Regions from separate parts of the Bacillus sp. THAF10 genome, predicted to be linked through region 2. Evidence: a T-box and tRNA genes for the amino acid it is inferred to sense, from the RefSeq annotation. Region 2 holds a T-box; the other holds one or more tRNA genes.
What was found. The T-box of region 2 lies ahead of argS (arginine--tRNA ligase). A T-box ahead of a tRNA ligase gene usually reads a tRNA of that ligase, here a tRNA-Arg.

Region 1 (4,412 bases), 1.7 Mb from region 2:
CTTCTCCTATAAGGCTGAGCTGTGATAGCGAGGGAAATATAGTACCGAAGTTCCTGATTTCACACTGCCAAGAAAAGCCTCTAGCGAGGAGTGAGGTGCCCGTACCGCAAACCGACACAGGTAGGCGAGGAGAGAATCCTAAGGTGAGCGAGAGAACTCTGGTTAAGGAACTCGGCAAAATGACCCCGTAACTTCGGGAGAAGGGGTGCTCTGTTAGGGTGTTAAAGCCCGAGAGAGCCGCAGTGAATAGGCCCAGGCGACTGTTTAGCAAAAACACAGGTCTCTGCGAAGCCGTAAGGCGAAGTATAGGGGCTGACGCCTGCCCGGTGCTGGAAGGTTAAGGGGAGAGGTTAGCGCAAGCGAAGCTTTGAACCGAAGCCCCAGTAAACGGCGGCCGTAACTATAACGGTCCTAAGGTAGCGAAATTCCTTGTCGGGTAAGTTCCGACCCGCACGAAAGGCGTAACGATCTGGGCACTGTCTCAACCAGAGACTCGGTGAAATTATAGTACCTGTGAAGATGCAGGTTACCCGCGACAGGACGGAAAGACCCCGTGGAGCTTTACTGTAGCCTGATATTGAATTTTGGTACAGCTTGTACAGGATAGGTAGGAGCCTTGGAAGCCGGAGCGCTAGCTTCGGTGGAGGCGTCGGTGGGATACTACCCTGGCTGTATTGAAATTCTAACCCGCAGCCCTTATCGGGCTGGGAGACAGTGTCAGGTGGGCAGTTTGACTGGGGCGGTCGCCTCCTAAAGAGTAACGGAGGCGCCCAAAGGTTCCCTCAGAATGGTTGGAAATCATTCGCAGAGTGTAAAGGCACAAGGGAGCTTGACTGCGAGACCTACAAGTCGAGCAGGGACGAAAGTCGGGCTTAGTGATCCGGTGGTTCCGCATGGAAGGGCCATCGCTCAACGGATAAAAGCTACCCCGGGGATAACAGGCTTATCTCCCCCAAGAGTCCACATCGACGGGGAGGTTTGGCACCTCGATGTCGGCTCATCGCATCCTGGGGCTGTAGTCGGTCCCAAGGGTTGGGCTGTTCGCCCATTAAAGCGGTACGCGAGCTGGGTTCAGAACGTCGTGAGACAGTTCGGTCCCTATCCGTCGTGGGCGCAGGAAATTTGAGAGGAGCTGTCCTTAGTACGAGAGGACCGGGATGGACGCACCGCTGGTGTACCAGTTGTCTTGCCAAAGGCATAGCTGGGTAGCTACGTGCGGACGGGATAAGTGCTGAAAGCATCTAAGCATGAAGCCCCCCTCAAGATGAGATTTCCTTTTACTTCGGTAAGTAAGATCCCTGAAAGATGATCAGGTAGATAGGTTCGAGGTGGAAGCGTGGCGACACGTGCAGCTGACGAATACTAATCGATCGAGGACTTAACCCAATATGATTTACATGATGACACGATAGAATTCTTGATAGGAACACATTATCTAGTTTTGAAGGAACAAAAAAGCTTGAAAAATAGCTTGATTTTCCTTTGGAAAACCGTATAATATAATTTGTCTGGTGGCGATAGCGAAGAGGTCACACCCGTTCCCATACCGAACACGGAAGTTAAGCTCTTCAGCGCCGATGGTAGTTGGGGGCTGTCCCCCTGTGAGAGTAGGACGTTGCCAGGCGGATTAAAAATGGAGGATTAGCTCAGCTGGGAGAGCACCTGCCTTACAAGCAGGGGGTCGGCGGTTCGATCCCGTCATCCTCCACCATTATTTTTTCACGAAGTGAAAGTTTCTTATATGCCGGTGTAGCTCAGTTGGTAGAGCAACTGACTTGTAATCAGTAGGTCGTGGGTTCGACTCCTATCGCCGGCACCATCTTGTGCCATTAGCTCAGTCGGTAGAGCATCTGACTTTTAATCAGAGGGTCGAAGGTTCGAGTCCTTCATGGCACACCATTTATCATGCGGGTGTGGCGGAATTGGCAGACGCGCTAGACTTAGGATCTAGTGTCTTTGACGTGGGGGTTCGAGTCCCTTCACCCGCATTATAGTTAGCGGAAGTAGTTCAGTGGTAGAACACCACCTTGCCAAGGTGGGGGTCGCGGGTTCGAATCCCGTCTTCCGCTCCATTGAATTGCCGGGGTGGCGGAACTGGCAGACGCACAGGACTTAAAATCCTGCGGTAGGTGACTACCGTACCGGTTCGATTCCGGTCCTCGGCACCATCTTTTTCAAATTAATAGATAATGCGCCCGTAGCTCAATTGGATAGAGCGTTTGACTACGGATCAAAAGGTTAGGGGTTCGAGTCCTCTCGGGCGCGCCATTTACGGGGAGTAGCTCAGCTTGGTAGAGCACTTGGTTTGGGACCAAGGGGTCGCAGGTTCAAATCCTGTCTTCCCGACCAGTAGAAAATCATATGTTTAAGGGGCCTTAGCTCAGCTGGGAGAGCGCCTGCTTTGCACGCAGGAGGTCAGCGGTTCGATCCCGCTAGGCTCCACCAGGATGTTTTCATCTACTAGTGAAAACAACCTTCAATATTACCGATGCTCTTTGAAAACTAAACAAAACAACAGCGTCCACGTTGACCTTACGGGGTTAACATGAACGAATTTAAGTAACAAGCTAGCAACAAATTTTGAGCAACAGCTCAAACTCTTTATTGGAGAGTTTGATCCTGGCTCAGGACGAACGCTGGCGGCGTGCCTAATACATGCAAGTCGAGCGAACTTCTTAAAAGCTTGCTTTTATAGAAGTTAGCGGCGGACGGGTGAGTAACACGTGGGCAACCTGCCTGTAAGACTGGGATAACTTCGGGAAACCGGAGCTAATACCGGATAATACAAGAAACCTCCTGGTTTCTTGTTGAAAGATGGTTTCGGCTATCACTTACAGATGGGCCCGCGGCGCATTAGCTAGTTGGTGAGGTAACGGCTCACCAAGGCGACGATGCGTAGCCGACCTGAGAGGGTGATCGGCCACACTGGGACTGAGACACGGCCCAGACTCCTACGGGAGGCAGCAGTAGGGAATCTTCCACAATGGACGAAAGTCTGATGGAGCAACGCCGCGTGAGCGATGAAGGCCTTCGGGTCGTAAAGCTCTGTTGTTAGGGAAGAACAAGTGCGAGAGTAACTGCTCGCACCTTGACGGTACCTAACCAGAAAGCCACGGCTAACTACGTGCCAGCAGCCGCGGTAATACGTAGGTGGCAAGCGTTGTCCGGAATTATTGGGCGTAAAGCGCGCGCAGGCGGTTTCTTAAGTCTGATGTGAAAGCCCACGGCTCAACCGTGGAGGGTCATTGGAAACTGGGGAACTTGAGTGCAGAAGAGGAGAGTGGAATTCCACGTGTAGCGGTGAAATGCGTAGAGATGTGGAGGAACACCAGTGGCGAAGGCGACTCTCTGGTCTGTAACTGACGCTGAGGCGCGAAAGCGTGGGGAGCAAACAGGATTAGATACCCTGGTAGTCCACGCCGTAAACGATGAGTGCTAAGTGTTAGAGGGTTTCCGCCCTTTAGTGCTGCAGCTAACGCATTAAGCACTCCGCCTGGGGAGTACGGTCGCAAGACTGAAACTCAAAGGAATTGACGGGGGCCCGCACAAGCGGTGGAGCATGTGGTTTAATTCGAAGCAACGCGAAGAACCTTACCAGGTCTTGACATCCTCTGACCACTCTAGAGATAGAGCCTTCCCCTTCGGGGGACAGAGTGACAGGTGGTGCATGGTTGTCGTCAGCTCGTGTCGTGAGATGTTGGGTTAAGTCCCGCAACGAGCGCAACCCTTGATCTTAGTTGCCAGCATTCAGTTGGGCACTCTAAGGTGACTGCCGGTGACAAACCGGAGGAAGGTGGGGATGACGTCAAATCATCATGCCCCTTATGACCTGGGCTACACACGTGCTACAATGGACGGTACAAAGGGCAGCAAAACCGCGAGGTCGAGCCAATCCCATAAAACCGTTCTCAGTTCGGATTGCAGGCTGCAACTCGCCTGCATGAAGCCGGAATCGCTAGTAATCGCGGATCAGCATGCCGCGGTGAATACGTTCCCGGGCCTTGTACACACCGCCCGTCACACCACGAGAGTTTGTAACACCCGAAGTCGGTGGGGTAACCTTTTGGAGCCAGCCGCCTAAGGTGGGACAGATGATTGGGGTGAAGTCGTAACAAGGTAGCCGTATCGGAAGGTGCGGCTGGATCACCTCCTTTCTAAGGATAAAGACGCTTGTTGTTTTGTTTAGTTTTGAGAGAGCATTCTCTCAATTATGAATGGCAAATCTGACGATTTGTCTCATTTGTTCCTTGAAAACTAGATAATGTAACTAATATCAAGATATTCACAAAATATCGTTCATCTTAGTAATTTTCTAATAGATATCATCGCTGATATCGACACAGACCAATTTTGGTCAACGGTTAAGTTATTAAGGGCGCACGGTGGATGCCTTGGCACTAGGAGCCGATGAA
Region 2 (4,412 bases):
TATGTATACATCTCTTCTTCAGAAATACTGATGAAATCTAGAAATTCTAATCCATGATTTTTAGTTATATTCAAACCTGCAATCCTCCTGCATTTTGGCATAATTTACAATTCGAGATAAGTGCTTTAATTCCTTCCTTATTCTAGAATATGACCCTTTCATAAAAAAATTGGGCTAATCCTTGTTCTAGGATAGCGCAATTTTGTTTATGAAGTGATGTAGTGTTTCAATAAACTACTTACATTTGTTCCGGTGCGTTAATTCCTAACAACCGTAATCCTTCTTTTAAGACTATCGTCACGGCTTCTACTAACTGTAATCTTGCTGGTTGTTGTTCGTCTTGCTCTAAAATTCGTACTGATCCATAGTATTTGTTAAATGCTTGTGCTAGATCAATAATATATTTTGCAATTTTTGAAGGGTCAAACTGCTCGTAGGCTTGACCAATCACAATTTCGAATTTCATTAACAAGGATAACACTGCCCAGGCCTTATCATCTTCAAAGGCTTTGTAAGAGGATGATGGCATGGCTTTTGTTGGACCTTTTCTTAATATGGAACATCCTCGTGCATAAGTATATTGTACGTAAGGTCCTGTTTCCCCTTCAAAAGTAAGCATGGCCTCAAGAGAGAACTCGACGTCATTTAAGCGATAATTTTTAAGGTCATGAAAAATAACCGATCCTACCCCAACCATCTTTGCTACTTCATCTTTCTTTGCAAGATTTAGATTTCTTTCTTCGATATTATGCGTTGCAAGTTTAATTGCCTTTTGCAGCACCTCTTCTAGAAGGACAACTTTTCCTTTCCGAGTCGACATTTTCTTTCCGTCTTTTAACATCATGCCAAAAGGAATGTGATGCATATCTTTAGACCATTCATACCCCATTTTCTTCAAAACCTGAAACACTTGTTTAAAATGAAGAGATTGCTCACCACCAACAACGTATAATGCTTTGGCAAAATCGTATTCACTTTTTCTATAAAATGCTGCAGCTAAATCTCTTGTTGCGTACAAGGTAGCACCATCTGATTTTTTTATAAGGCAAGGAGGACTTTCGTATTCTTCTAGAGAAACAACCATCGCCCCTTCTGATTCTGTCAGTAGCTTTTTCTTTTCTAATTGTTCTACGACTGCATCCATTTTGTTATTGTAAAAGGCTTCTCCATTATATGAATGAAACTCCATTCCTAGGAGCTCATAAATTCGTTCAAATTCTTTTAATGACTCGTCACGGAACCATCTCCACAATGAAAGTGCTTCTTGATCTCCGTCCTCTAATCTTTTAAACCAAAAGCGGCCTTTATCTTCGAGTTCAGTAGTTAATTTAGCTTCTTCATGAAATCGCACATACAAAGCAAGCAATTCCTTAATGGGATCCGCTTTAACCTTTTCTTCACTTCCCCACAGCTTATAAGCTGTAATTAGCTTACCAAATTGTGTACCCCAGTCTCCTATATGATTGATTTTAATAGGAGTAAATCCGCATTTTTCCATTATATTTGCTAAAGCGTTCCCTATCACTGTAGACCGTAAGTGACCCATTGAAAAAGGCTTTGCAATATTCGGGGATGATAAATCAATTGTGATGTTTTCAGAATTACCAATAGCTAGACTTCCGTATTTCTCCTTAAGATGAAGCGCTTCTAAAACAATTTCTTCCCCTGTTTTTTGTTTTGAAAAGAAGAAATTTAAGTAAGGACCAACTGCCTCGACATGTTCAATATATTCATGATGAATCTTTAAACGGAGTTCTTGAGCAATTTGAAAGGGGGACTTCTTTAATTCTTTTGCTAACAAAAAGCATGGAAAAGCATAGTCTCCCATTTCTTGTTTCGGTGGTACCTCCAAATTTTTATTAATTTCTTCTTTAGTAATCTTGTCAACTCCCTTGTTCATCAGTGCATGATAAATGGATAAAACAATTAATTCTTCGTATTTCATCAACAAGCCTCCTTAAATATCTCATTTTAATTATTAGAAAAACAAAAAACCTCGTCTCTAAAAATTAGAGACGAGGTTTGGACTCGCGGTACCACTCTACTTGCTTTTAATAAGCCAGCTTGAAATGTAACGGTTATTACCGGGCTTACCTACTTCACTTCAATAAGCCTTCTCAGAGATGCGCTTCATAATCGTTTTCGTACCAGGCTCCCACCGTCCCTGGTTCTCTACATCGAAGACACGATTACTACTCTCCTCTTCCTAGAATTCACCCATATTTACTTGTTACTAAACATTATACACCAAATTTAACCATTAAATCATTAATATTCAACACATTTTTTACAACTGCAATCTTTTTACATAGTTAATTTTTACAATGTCATTCGTCTAATATGAATAGGATCCACCTGGCAAAGAAAATAAGTAAAACCCATCGTCACCTCTTAACTGCCATCCTTCAAAATAATTACTGTCGTGAAACAGTTCAAGATAAATGCCGTTTTCAAATTCTACAAATAAATCTGACACTTCTTCAAAAAGAAAGATATTCTTTATTCTCTTATCAAGTAGTACTTTTTCAACATTTTTATGGGAGAATTCGCCTGGAGAATGTATGCAGTCAGAATACCCAATCTCAATTTGATTCGCAATTCGTAGCCGCCAAGGGCATTCAATAATCAATCCCCCCGTTTCTAAAGCCATTCCAAATGGTTCGTTTTTTTCCTTGTTAATTTCTATAACCCTCTGCCCAATAAAATATCGAAAATCAATATTACTTAATTTTTTGTACAAATCCATATCACCTCTTTTAATAAATCAACCTACCCTTTAATAACAAGCGTTCCCAACCATCATATTTCCCTTCGTACTTTTCTGAATTTTCCAAAAGGAGGCGCAAATCCTTATTTATGAAATGCGCCTTTTAACTCAGGAAAAGAATTAAGTTTCGAATTTCAATTGATGAAAATTACTACCTTTTCAAGGTAATCAACTACATAAACTCTATTCACTTGTTTGAATGAGCTTCTTCGATTTAGCATCATAAATTTTATAACTTATTTCAAACTCATGATCTTTTGTCACAGTGACCTCACAATAGTAAGGAACTGCCCTTCCATAAGAATCCAAGTCAGGGATATCTATAAAATAAAATACATCGTCCGTTTCAACCATTTTAAATGCTGCACTACTCGATCGCCCAGATGAATCTATTTCGATCGTGCAATTCCCTTTTACAACTTCATACTCTTTAAATAGCATATACTTTAGGCTAGGAAGCGTTATTGCTAGCAATAGTCCACCGAATAATAATGAAAATAGTACTTTACATATATTTGAAATAGTGATTTTATTTTCCTTGAACATGAAACCAAACCAAAAAATACTAAAGAATAACAATAAGATACCTATTATTAATATAAAATAATACATGTGTCGCCTCATTCCCATGTTGTAAATAATATCATTTAATTAATTCTACGGCTAAATTCATGAAAAAGTTTCGAGTAAATGAAAATAACCGCATACCTTGGGAAAGGAATGCGTCCGATTAGAAAGTAAAAAGCTTCCAATTTCTCTTTAAATGTCTTTCCAAAACCAAAAATGTTCTAAAACCTTTTTGCTTTTAAAAATTACGATATTTACCTAATTCATTAAGCAATACTAGTTTAGAGCCTTAAAGTTTATATTCTTCTATTAAATCTATATTTCTTTTATTTATTGCATAATCCTGAATTTGCTTTCCGATATTTGCGTATAGTTGAATATCATTTAGTTGTTCTAGTGGTAACCATTTTACAGCAGTTTGATTATGGTCTGGTTTTTCTGGCATTCTTGCAACCGTACCATTTTGTAAGGTACAATCAAACATCATAACTAAAGTATGGGTCGGTCCAAATTTTTCACCATTCAATTGTGGTTCATATTCATAAACAAAGGCTAATGGCCCAACTTCAACATCCACACACGCTTCTTCCTTTGCTTCTCTTTTTACTGTTTCCATAATGGTCTCCTTTGGTTCAACCCCTCCAGCTGGAAAATCATACACCACGCCTCTGCGTGGATCGTTATATTCCGTTAATAAAATTCTCCCGTTTTCAATTATAATCGCTCCTGCTCTAACCCTTATGTGGTAAGACATTTTTCAATTCCTTTCTAAACACACTATTAATACATCAATAAGATATAAACTCTGATTAATCGCTACCGATTATTGAATATGAAATTACTATTATTCTGATGTTATTAAGCCGTATCTGCTTCTTTTACCCATCCACGAACTTACATCACGCCACTTAAGGTACTTTGAAGAAATCCAACTATTTTCACTTTGAAAAAACTTATCTGGCTCCCAATCATCATCAGCAGCCCAATAAAAAAGACCTTCGTGTAATATTAGTTTCGCTTCATAAATGATTGAATCATCGTTTATCGGACTGGGAACGATATGAAATTGAGTTACTCC

Region 1: it encodes a tRNA-Arg, which carries the amino acid that the T-box ahead of argS (arginine--tRNA ligase) is inferred to sense. The anticodon was not compared.

Annotation. Positions count from the first base shown of each region.
Region 1 is NZ_CP045403.1:98,543-102,954, forward strand. Features, by position in the region: rRNA gene FIU87_RS00485 (23S ribosomal RNA) at 1-1,386, shown strand, start outside; rRNA gene rrf (5S ribosomal RNA) at 1,508-1,624, shown strand; tRNA gene FIU87_RS00495 (tRNA-Val) at 1,636-1,711, shown strand; tRNA gene FIU87_RS00500 (tRNA-Thr) at 1,744-1,819, shown strand; tRNA gene FIU87_RS00505 (tRNA-Lys) at 1,824-1,899, shown strand; tRNA gene FIU87_RS00510 (tRNA-Leu) at 1,908-1,988, shown strand; tRNA gene FIU87_RS00515 (tRNA-Gly) at 1,998-2,072, shown strand; tRNA gene FIU87_RS00520 (tRNA-Leu) at 2,080-2,168, shown strand; tRNA gene FIU87_RS00525 (tRNA-Arg) at 2,192-2,268, shown strand; tRNA gene FIU87_RS00530 (tRNA-Pro) at 2,273-2,349, shown strand; tRNA gene FIU87_RS00535 (tRNA-Ala) at 2,370-2,445, shown strand; rRNA gene FIU87_RS00540 (16S ribosomal RNA) at 2,602-4,154, shown strand; rRNA gene FIU87_RS00545 (23S ribosomal RNA) at 4,360-4,412, shown strand, end outside.
Region 2 is NZ_CP045403.1:2,484,118-2,488,529, forward strand. Features, by position in the region: gene FIU87_RS13065 (NUDIX domain-containing protein) at 1-74, opposite strand, end outside; gene argS (arginine--tRNA ligase) at 239-1,945, opposite strand; T-box leader at 2,009-2,217, opposite strand; gene FIU87_RS13075 (hypothetical protein) at 2,336-2,740, opposite strand; gene FIU87_RS13080 (hypothetical protein) at 2,951-3,379, opposite strand; gene FIU87_RS13085 (NUDIX domain-containing protein) at 3,624-4,088, opposite strand; gene FIU87_RS13090 (hypothetical protein) at 4,179-4,412, opposite strand, start outside.